Regions from separate parts of the Anaerosalibacter massiliensis genome, predicted to be linked through region 2. Evidence: riboswitches for the same ligand, from Rfam matches in the RefSeq annotation. Region 2 holds a riboswitch; each other region holds the start of a gene.
What was found. A riboswitch is a leader RNA that binds a small molecule or an ion and turns the genes downstream of it on or off. The one in region 2 is predicted to bind cobalamin.

Region 1 (3,270 bases), on a different contig from region 2:
TATAATATAAATATATTGAGAACAGAAATACAGGAAAGTTCAATTTTTATAGATGCAACATCTGTAGGAATGAAGCCACTGGAAGATAAATGTAATATTCCGGATCCATCTATATTATATCCTGATTTAGTTGTTTCAGATATAGTTTATGAACCTAGTAAGACAAAACTATTAAATATGGCTGAAAAACAAGGTTGCAAGGTAATTAATGGTTATGGAATGGTATTATGGCAAGGGGCAGAAGCTTTTAAATTATGGACAGGAAAGGAAATGCCAGTTGATTATGTGAAAGAATTATTGTTTAAAAAATAGAAGGTGAAGAAATGAGTGATGTAGTAACTGTAAGAAATATAAATATTGGCGAGGGAAATACAAAAATATTTGTACCTATTGTAGGTAAAACTCAAGATGAAATAATTAGTGAAACTGAAAGCATTAAAAAATTATTACCTGATGTAGTAGAGTGGCGTGTAGATTTTTATGAAGAAGTGGAAAGAATGGATAAAGTTTTAGAAACATTAATATATATAAGGAAAAATTTAAAAGATGTACCCATATTATTTACTTTTCGTAGTATCAGAGAAGGCGGAAATAAAAAGATAAGTGATGAATATTATATAAAGTTAAATTGTATGGCTATAGAATCAAAAATTATAGATTTAATAGACATTGAACTTTTTAATAAAGAAGAAAATATAAAGAAGATTTTAAATACAGCACATTCTAATAGTGTTTATGTAATAATGTCAAATCATGATTTTAAACAAACTCCTCCAAAAGACGAAATAATATCTAGGCTATTGAAGATGCAAAACCTAAGAGCTGATATATTAAAAGTAGCATTTATGCCAAATAGTGTTAGTGATGTTTTAGTCCTTTTAGAGGCTACAAATTATATGAAAGAGAATCATGCTAATAAGCCATTGATTACAATTTCTATGGGAAAAAAGGGAGTTATAAGTAGGATAGTAGGAAAAACATTTGGTTCTGCTGCTACTTTTGCGTCTGGAGAAAAAGTTTCAGCACCAGGGCAAATATTTGCTTTAGAACTTAGACAGATTCTTAGTGTATTAAATAAATAATAGTTTATTTATTTAATATAAACAAGAATACCTCAACTTCTAATCAAAACATAGAACGTACTTCTAGACTTGTAAAACAAGAGAGGTACAATAGGTATATGACTAATTCAACAATAATAAGGATTATCTAGCAAGGTTAAAACTTAATTACCAAATTTCTTGTGAATTTAGCTTAGTGGTTAGAATCTCTCATAGGGGTAAATAAGTGGGGGGAGTTCACTTGACATATAAATGAAATTAGAATAAAATGATATTATAATTAAATACGGTTGTTTATGGTATTTTTGATTATATCAAAAATTTAAAAGGGAAGATTGGTGAAATGCCAACACGGTCCCGCCACTGTAATGGAAATTTGAGTTCACTTATACCACTGTTCTTTCAATAAAAGAATGGGAAGGTGCGAATTTATTATAAACCTAAGTCAGGAGACCTGCCATAAATAAGACACTTATGATTGCTCACGAGGATGAGAAGGTGTAAAAGATATAGTATGGCTATGTCTATGCTTTCTTGTGCCTATAGAAAACAAACACTCTTCATCTCTGAGGGGTGTTTTTTATATTGTTTATTTTTATGAAAGATTAAGGAGGTATATTATGGAAAATAAGAAAAGAGAAATATTAAATGTACATAGGTACAGGGTTGCTTGTAAAGAGTTTGATTCTAATAAGAAGATACCAAAAGAGGATATTGATTTTTTACTTGAAGTTGGTAGACTTTCTCCTAGTTCTTTTGGATTTGAACCTTGGAAGTTTATTGTAATCCAAGATGATAAGTTAAAGGAAGACTTAATTTCTTTAACTTTAGATTGTGAAAAACAAATTTCAACATCAAGCCATTTGGTAATGATGCTTGCAAGAAAAGGTTCAGATATTATATATAGTTCTGACTATATAACTTATATAATGAAAGATGTAAAAAATATACCAGAAGATGAGATAAGTGAAAGACGTGAAGATTATAGAGTTTTTCAGAGGGAAAACTTTAAGCTTTTAAATGATAAAGAAGCTATGTTCCAATGGTCAATAAAACAGACTTACATTCCCTTAGGGAATATGATAACGGCTGCTGCAGAAATAGGTATAAGCTCTTGTCCTATAGAAAATTTTCACAGGGAGAAGTTAGAAAAATTATTAGAAGACAATGGAATATTAGATAGTTCAAAATTTGGAGTTTCTTGTCTAGTAACTTTTGGATACAAGAAAGATAAAGTCTATATAGAAAAAGCTAGAAGGCCAATTGGGGAAGTAGTAGAATGGATAAAGTAAATATTCTCTAATTTATATATAAAAAAGCTTAGAGCCATATATGGTTCTAAGCTTTTTCGTCTAATTTTACAAATTATTTTGTTCTTTAAACTTTTTTACTATTTTAACAATTTCTTTTTTATAATCATCTTCTCCAGGATATCCTTCTACTATATAGCCATGTTCTCTAACTTTTCCTAAAATCATTAAATTTCTATATAAATGATTATCTCCTGTTCCTTGCCATCTCATATCAGTTATTATTCCGATTATTAGCCTTGGTTTTTTAGTGACAATACTATATTCTTCTTCCATTTCCTTAATTAATCCAAAGCCCATTACTTCTCCAGCAACCCCATCGTCTATAGTAAGTCCATCTAAACAGGCAAATAATATATTGGCCTTTTTTAACTCAAGAGTATCAGCTTGAGCTATTTTTATATCAGTGATAATATTATCATTTTCTCTTTTATCATTGATTTCAGCATTTCTTTGTGGAACATACATAGCAATTCCCGTTTCATCTTCAATATAGCTAGCTACTTCTTCTGTCCATCTAAATACGGCATCATTAAAAAAATGTGAAGCAAAATATCCTTTCATTTTTAAACCTCCTAACTATTCTTACTTTAAATACCCTTATATATAATAATTAATCTTTACTATATTTGCAAAGCAATTAAAATTTGTTCTAATTGGGTATATAAATAAATAGATAAAATGGTAGGAGGGATAATATGAAAAATATAGATATAGAAAAAAGAAAAGAAGAGATATTGAATGCACATAAATTTAGATTTGCTTGTAAGGAATTTGATCCAGATAAGAAGATACCAGAAGATGATTTTAACTTTTTACTTGAAGTAGGAAGGTTATCTCCTAGTTCTTTTGGATTTGAGCCATGGAAGTTTGTTGTAGTTGAAAATGAAGAACTTAGA
Region 2 (3,270 bases):
ATAATTTTCTTCTTTCCCTATTGCATTATCTAAATCATAATTTCCCTCAAAGGTTCTCCAATAGCTAGGCCTAGATTTTTTATGAAGAATAACCCTATCTTCCATTTCCTTGTCCATTACCTTAGATGTAGCTATATAGACTACATCTTTTTTATTTTCATATTGTTTTTCAGCAAAGGAGCTTTTTCCACTCCTTGCTCCACCTGTCACAAGTATAATCATATTATCACCTAATATCTATTAATACATCTTTATTAAGAGTTGATTGTTCAAAAGTAGCTAGATTATCCATTATATAAAGAGCCGAATCTATAATCTGAAATGCTAAAGGACAACCTGAACCTTCTCCAAGCCTCATTTCAAGGTTAAGCATTGGTTTAAGTCCTATTTCCTCCATCATATACATAGCTCCTGGCTCTTTTGAAAGATGAGATGGAAATAAATAATCCTTTACTATAGGGTTTAGCCTAACTGCACATAATGCTGCTGCCGATGAAATAAATCCATCTATAACTATCGGTTTTCTATTTTTTGCTGCTGAAAGAAAACAACCACATATCCCAGCTATGTCAAACCCTCCTACTTTTGAAATAACATCTAAAGGATCATTTTTGTCTGGCTTATTTATTTCTATAGCTTTTTTTACAGCATTTTTCTTTCCTTCATATTGGTCATCTGTTAGGCCTGAACCTTTTCCACAAGTAATATCTGGACTCAATCCTGAAAATACAGATAATACTGCTCCACTAGTAGTAGTGTTTCCTATACCCATTTCTCCTGTTCCTAGTATATCATATCCTTCACTATAAAGTTTATCCGATATTTCTATTCCTACCTCTATAGCCTTTATAGCTTCTTCACGAGTCATACTTGGTTCCTTTGTCATGTTTTTGGTTCCATATGCAATCTTTTTATTTATAACTTTAGGATTATCTATATCTGCATTTACACCTATATCTACAGTAGTTACATGGGAGTTTATAAGTTCAGAGAGGACAGTTACACCAGTATATCCTCTAGTAAGATTTTCAGTAAGTACTTTTGTAAACCATTGAGGGCAAGCACTAACACCTTCTTCTACTACTCCATTATCAGCACACATAACCACTATATTTCTTTTATCCATTTTGTTATGTACTTTTCCTGTTATTCCTGCCATTCTTATAGCTATATCTTCTAAAACTCCTAAACTACCTATAGGCTTGGTTAAGTTATCCATTCTTTCCTTAGCCTTCTTCTTTGCTTCTTCATCTACAGGCTTTATAGCTTCTAATGTTTCTTTTAATAGCTTCATGAAATCCCTTCCTTCTTTGAAAAAATATTTAGAAAATAAAAAAACTACCTCTGGAGGTAGAATAAATCTAAAACGCATAAAACTTCCCTCCGAAGTTTTAGCATATATTAATTAAGGTAATCTGGCTTACGATTCATTTAATCGTTTACAGTAGCGGGGGCTGCAGTGGATTCACACCACTTTCCCTTGTTTTTTATCTTACAAATTTTATTATATATCTTATTATTTTTTCAGTCAAATATTTGTTTCTAATTGAATCAGATTTTTTAGTATGATATATTATGACTGAAAGTAAACTTAAGGAGAATATTATGTTTGGTTATGTCATCCCCTATAAAATGGAACTGAAAATAAAAGATTATGAAAAGATCAAAGCTTATTATTGTGGACTTTGTAGAAATATAAAGTATAATTTTGGAAATGTTCCTAGAATTACATTAAATTATGATACAACTTTTCTAGCTATATTATTAGATTCTTTCAATGGCAATGAAGAAAAATATATAAAAAGAAATTGTATACTCCATCCAATTAAGAAAAGAATATTTTTAGTAGATAATGAGCCTTTAAGATATGCTTCTTATTTGAATATTATTTTAACTTATCATAAATTATTGGATGATGTTATAGATGACAAAACTATTAGAAGTAGAGTTTTTTCATCTATATTTAAAACTTATTTAAATAAAATACCCGAAAATTTTCAACAAATTGAGAATAATATAAAAGAAAATCTAAATAAACTTTATTATCTTGAAAAAAGTAAAAATATAGATAGCCTAGATGAATTAAGTCATCCTTTTGGTGAATTAACAGCCTATACTATACTATCTTATATAAATAATAAAGAATATGATGAATCATTATACCATTTAGGATATAATCTCGGAAAATGGATTTATATAATAGATGCTTATGATGATTTAGAAAAGGATATAAAAAATAATGAATTTAATGGAATAAATTTAATTTTAAATAAAAAAAATATACCTTATAAGGATTTTGTAAAAAGTACAAATAAAAGAATACATTTCATTTTAACTTCCTATGCTAGAGAATGTAGCAGAGCATTTGAAAAATTGCCTATAGAAAAAAATAGGGATATATTATTTAATGTTTTTAATTTTGGACTTCTAGCACAGATAGAAAAAGTGTTTGAAACTAAGGAGATGAAAACAAATGAAAGATCCTTACGAAATATTGGAAATAAATAAAAATGCAACAGAAAGTGAAATAAAACAGGCTTATAAAAAACTTGTAAAAAAATACCACCCAGATAAATTCATAGACAATCCTTTAAGAGAGTTAGCTGAGGAGAAATTAAAAGAAATAAATGATGCCTATAATTTTCTTATGAGCAATAGAAATAATAATTTTTCAGAGGAAGAATTATTATATAGTGCAAGAATTGATATTCAGAATGGAAACTTAGCTGAAGCTGAAAGAAAATTAAATATGGTAAATAAAAAAACAGGAGAATGGTATTTCTTAATGGGAATATTAAACCAGAATAGAGGATGGTATGATGCAGCCTATAGTAATTTAGAAACAGCTTGTTCTATGAATCCTGGAAATAGAGAATATAATAATGCTTTCAATTCCCTATTTAGAAGAAATGATAACTACAGAAAACCTTATAATAATAGAGATCATAATATATGTAATATTTGTGCAACCCTTTATTGTTTAGATTGTCTATGTGAGTGTATGGGGGGAGACTTTATATCATGTATTTAAATAATAAAAGTAAGGCTATAGCATATGGTGGCCTCCTTACAGCATTAAGTATCATTTTTATTTATTTAAGTACTATTTTACCCTATAATAAATTGTTAATGCTTTTTTTATCTGCCTTAATAATTCCTATTGGATTAATATTAACTGGTACCAAAAATAGTTTATACATATATATTGCTTCTTCTATTTTATCTACAGTGCTATTAGGAATGAGAGGAAATATACTATTTTATATATTA
Region 3 (3,270 bases), on a different contig from region 2:
TAAAAAAATATCATCATTGGATCTACTTATTATTATAGTTAAAATGCTTATAAAAAGAAAGAATAAAGGCAATAAATAAATTTCAAAATAATTTTTACTTGGTATTCTAGCTACTACTGTTGTTAATAGAACCATAATTATAAAAATTATAAAATTAATATATATATTATTAAATCCTATAGCTACAAAAAGAGCAGCTATGGCAAAAATAAATTTTGCCATAGGATTAAATTTTTTTAGTTTATTAATATATGCATATCTATCTATTAGAAGCAACGTCTTTTTTCCCCTTCATATTACCTAATATATATCCAATAGTTCCTGCTCCAATTGCTACTTGAACTGAAAACAACAAACTTTCAATTTCTCCACTTGGTGGTTCCCATAAACTATCAAACCATGGTTCATAGTCAGGATTTATTTCTTCTATAACACCTTCTGCTTGATCATCTGCCCCTTCAAACTCTGAACCACCCATAAATATTAAAGGAAGTATAACAATTACTATTGCTAATATAAGGAGTAGTATATTCTTTTTACTTAGTGATTTCACTGCCCAACACTCCTTCCTTATGATATTCAATTAATAAATTATATATAACACTTGTTAAAATACCTTCTACAATAGCAAGAGGTATCTGCGTAACTGCAAATACACTTAAGAACTTAGCCATAGAACCTGCAAAACCTGTTACTGGATCTGGAAAAGCTAAAGAAAGTTGGATAGATGTAATAACATATGTGGCTAAATCTCCTAAACATGCTGCAACAAATACAGATACAGATGTTTTAGCCCCTCTTTTTTTCATGAATTTAAATAAACCATAGGATACTAATGGTCCTATAACTGCCATAGAAAAAGTATTGGCTCCTAAAGTGGTTAAACCTCCATGAGCAAGTAATAATGCTTGGAATAATAAAACTATTATTCCAACTACTGTCATAGTAGTAGGTCCAAATATTATTGCACCTAAACCTACTCCTGTTGGGTGGGAACAGCTACCTGTTACAGAAGGTATCTTTAAAGCTGATAATACAAACACAAAACCTCCTGCCAAACCTAATAATACTTTTTTATTGCTCTCTTCTTTAAATATTTTATTAACTCTTTTAATTCCTATAACTAAGAACGGTAAAGTTATAATAGCCCAAAATATAGCCCATTTAACTGGTAAAAAACCCTCCATAATATGCATTGCATTAGAAACACTTGGAGTAAGACCTAATAGCAATAAAATAATAAAAAAATATTTTTTCTTTTCTTTCATTAAAAATCACCTCACCTTAATAAAATAAAACCCAACCTAAGGTTGGGTTTATTATTTAACAAATAAAATGCATACAAATAATAAGTAACCACTTCCCACCGAAGGTTTACTTTAAGAATAATAGGCAGGTCTCCTGGCTTGTGGATCATCCTACTCTCAACGCCTTCCCAAATATCAGTGGCATTTTGTTGATTTCGTACTCACTTACAGTAGCGGGGCTGCATTGGATTTTCACCAATTTCCCTTTCAATCTTATGAACCTAAAATTATCCTATGTAATTTTCAATTTAATAATATCATAGCTATGATTATATATCAATATAAATTATTCCTTGAAAAACTTTCTTTCAATAAAATCTACTAATTTTTCTGTCTCTTCAAAACTAAATTGTGGAATATCCTTATTAATAGGAGTATTTGTAACAATACCAAATAAATCTTCGTCTCTAGATATAATTTCCTTAGATAAGCCCTTTCTAAAAACCTCTAGCTTAGGTTTGTTTTCTTTTTTATATCCTTCAGTTATTATTATATCAACATTATTAATCTTTTTTACTATACTATCTAAATTGTACTCTTTTTCAACATTTTCAATCATAGCAAATTTTTGTGATGATGAAATAATTACAGTATCTGAGCCTGCTTGAGTATATTTCCATGTATCTTTACCTGGATGGTCAATATTAAAATCACAGGAGTTATGTTTTATGGTAGCTACCCTATATCCTCTATATTTAAGTTCTTTCACTATATTACATAAAACTGTAGTTTTCCCTACATTAGAGCAGGCTCCTACAATTGAAAAAATAGGTATCATATCTTAACCTCCATATAATCAAATAGTTCAATTAACTGTCATAGCAAAAACTATATACTTTACTTATTCTATACCTTTATAAACTCTTACCTTTTCTCTAGTCCCTAAAGCCATGATTAAAAATTTCAATAAGACATAAGCTATAATCCCCGTTGTAAGATATATTTGAAATCCAACTATTTGAGTAGTTATATAAGATAAAAATTCATATCCTAAACTATCTAGAAATTCAGAAATCTTATTAGATGCAACTATACCTATAGCCATGGGGAAAGTCATTCCAGCATAGCTCGGACTAAAATCTATTGAAAAAAATACTGGTAATTTATAAATTAGGAAGCCTAGAGAAATTAGAACAGCAATATAAAGAAATCCTATTAAATATATATTTGGATCTTCTACAGTATTCAAATAACTTACTAAACACAAACTACATGGAGCTAATAAAATTGCTTGAGTATGATAGACTTCCCTTTTTATTTCAAATTTTATTAAACGAGAAATCATAAATGGAAGAATTATTATATATGTAAAAATACCATAATAAGTGATAAACTTACAAATAAGTAGTTCATCCATTAAACCACCTACTACTGCTGAAACCATTATACCATTATAAGTTACAAACCAACTAGGTAAAAAAGTCTCTTTATTAAATTTTTTAATTATATTTCTATAAGTGAATACGAGTATGTGTATCATATGAATTATAATACCTGAGAACCAAAGTCCCTTTCCAATACCTTTATGAAATTGAATATAGTAGCTTCCTAATAACATCATAATCATTGTAAATCCTGCATATAAACTGCTCAGAACAGTATTTGAATATTCTTTTTTAAATGTATTGGGAAAATTTAAAATTTTTATGATATAACAAATCCAAATAATAGTAGCAATCCACATAGTAACATGTCTTATCCAAGAGAATCCTAATCCCTGATAAACATTAGATAAAGTCAATGCCCCAACAAAAGTAGGCAAAATGGGCACTGGCAAATTTTCTAATCTCTCTATAAAATGATTATTCATTGTGGCTCCCTCCTTAGTAAGTGTACTCTAGATTTTCTTTTATATTGAAAAAATCAGAATAATCTATATTAAAAATAGGTTTTTTAACTTTAGAAACATCTATCTTTGCTCTGATCAATTGGGTTAATATACCTCCATAAGATAAATCTCCTT

Region 1: another riboswitch for cobalamin. It lies ahead of NSA23_RS06735 (NAD(P)H-dependent oxidoreductase); the one in region 2 lies ahead of cobT (nicotinate-nucleotide--dimethylbenzimidazole phosphoribosyltransferase).
Region 3: another riboswitch for cobalamin. It lies ahead of NSA23_RS06095 (energy-coupling factor ABC transporter permease); the one in region 2 lies ahead of cobT (nicotinate-nucleotide--dimethylbenzimidazole phosphoribosyltransferase).

The regions. Positions count from the first base shown of each region.
Region 1 is NZ_JANJZL010000003.1:286,655-289,924, forward strand. It holds gene NSA23_RS06725 (shikimate dehydrogenase) at 1-312, shown strand, start outside; gene aroD (type I 3-dehydroquinate dehydratase) at 324-1,082, shown strand; cobalamin riboswitch at 1,342-1,537, shown strand; gene NSA23_RS06735 (NAD(P)H-dependent oxidoreductase) at 1,682-2,353, shown strand; gene NSA23_RS06740 (nucleoside 2-deoxyribosyltransferase) at 2,420-2,935, opposite strand; gene NSA23_RS06745 (NAD(P)H-dependent oxidoreductase) at 3,070-3,270, shown strand, end outside.
Region 2 is NZ_JANJZL010000005.1:142,975-146,244, forward strand. It holds gene cobU (bifunctional adenosylcobinamide kinase/adenosylcobinamide-phosphate guanylyltransferase) at 1-222, opposite strand, end outside; gene cobT (nicotinate-nucleotide--dimethylbenzimidazole phosphoribosyltransferase) at 227-1,372, opposite strand; cobalamin riboswitch at 1,389-1,519, opposite strand; gene NSA23_RS09460 (DUF5685 family protein) at 1,606-2,508, shown strand; gene NSA23_RS16515 (J domain-containing protein) at 2,474-3,031, shown strand; gene NSA23_RS09470 (hypothetical protein) at 3,022-3,270, shown strand, end outside.
Region 3 is NZ_JANJZL010000003.1:165,116-168,385, reverse strand. It holds gene cbiQ (cobalt ECF transporter T component CbiQ) at 1-276, opposite strand, end outside; gene NSA23_RS06100 (energy-coupling factor ABC transporter substrate-binding protein) at 260-553, opposite strand; gene NSA23_RS06095 (energy-coupling factor ABC transporter permease) at 537-1,268, opposite strand; cobalamin riboswitch at 1,375-1,547, opposite strand; gene mobB (molybdopterin-guanine dinucleotide biosynthesis protein B) at 1,594-2,085, opposite strand; gene NSA23_RS06085 (TDT family transporter) at 2,149-3,117, opposite strand; gene NSA23_RS06080 (NAD(P)/FAD-dependent oxidoreductase) at 3,131-3,270, opposite strand, start outside.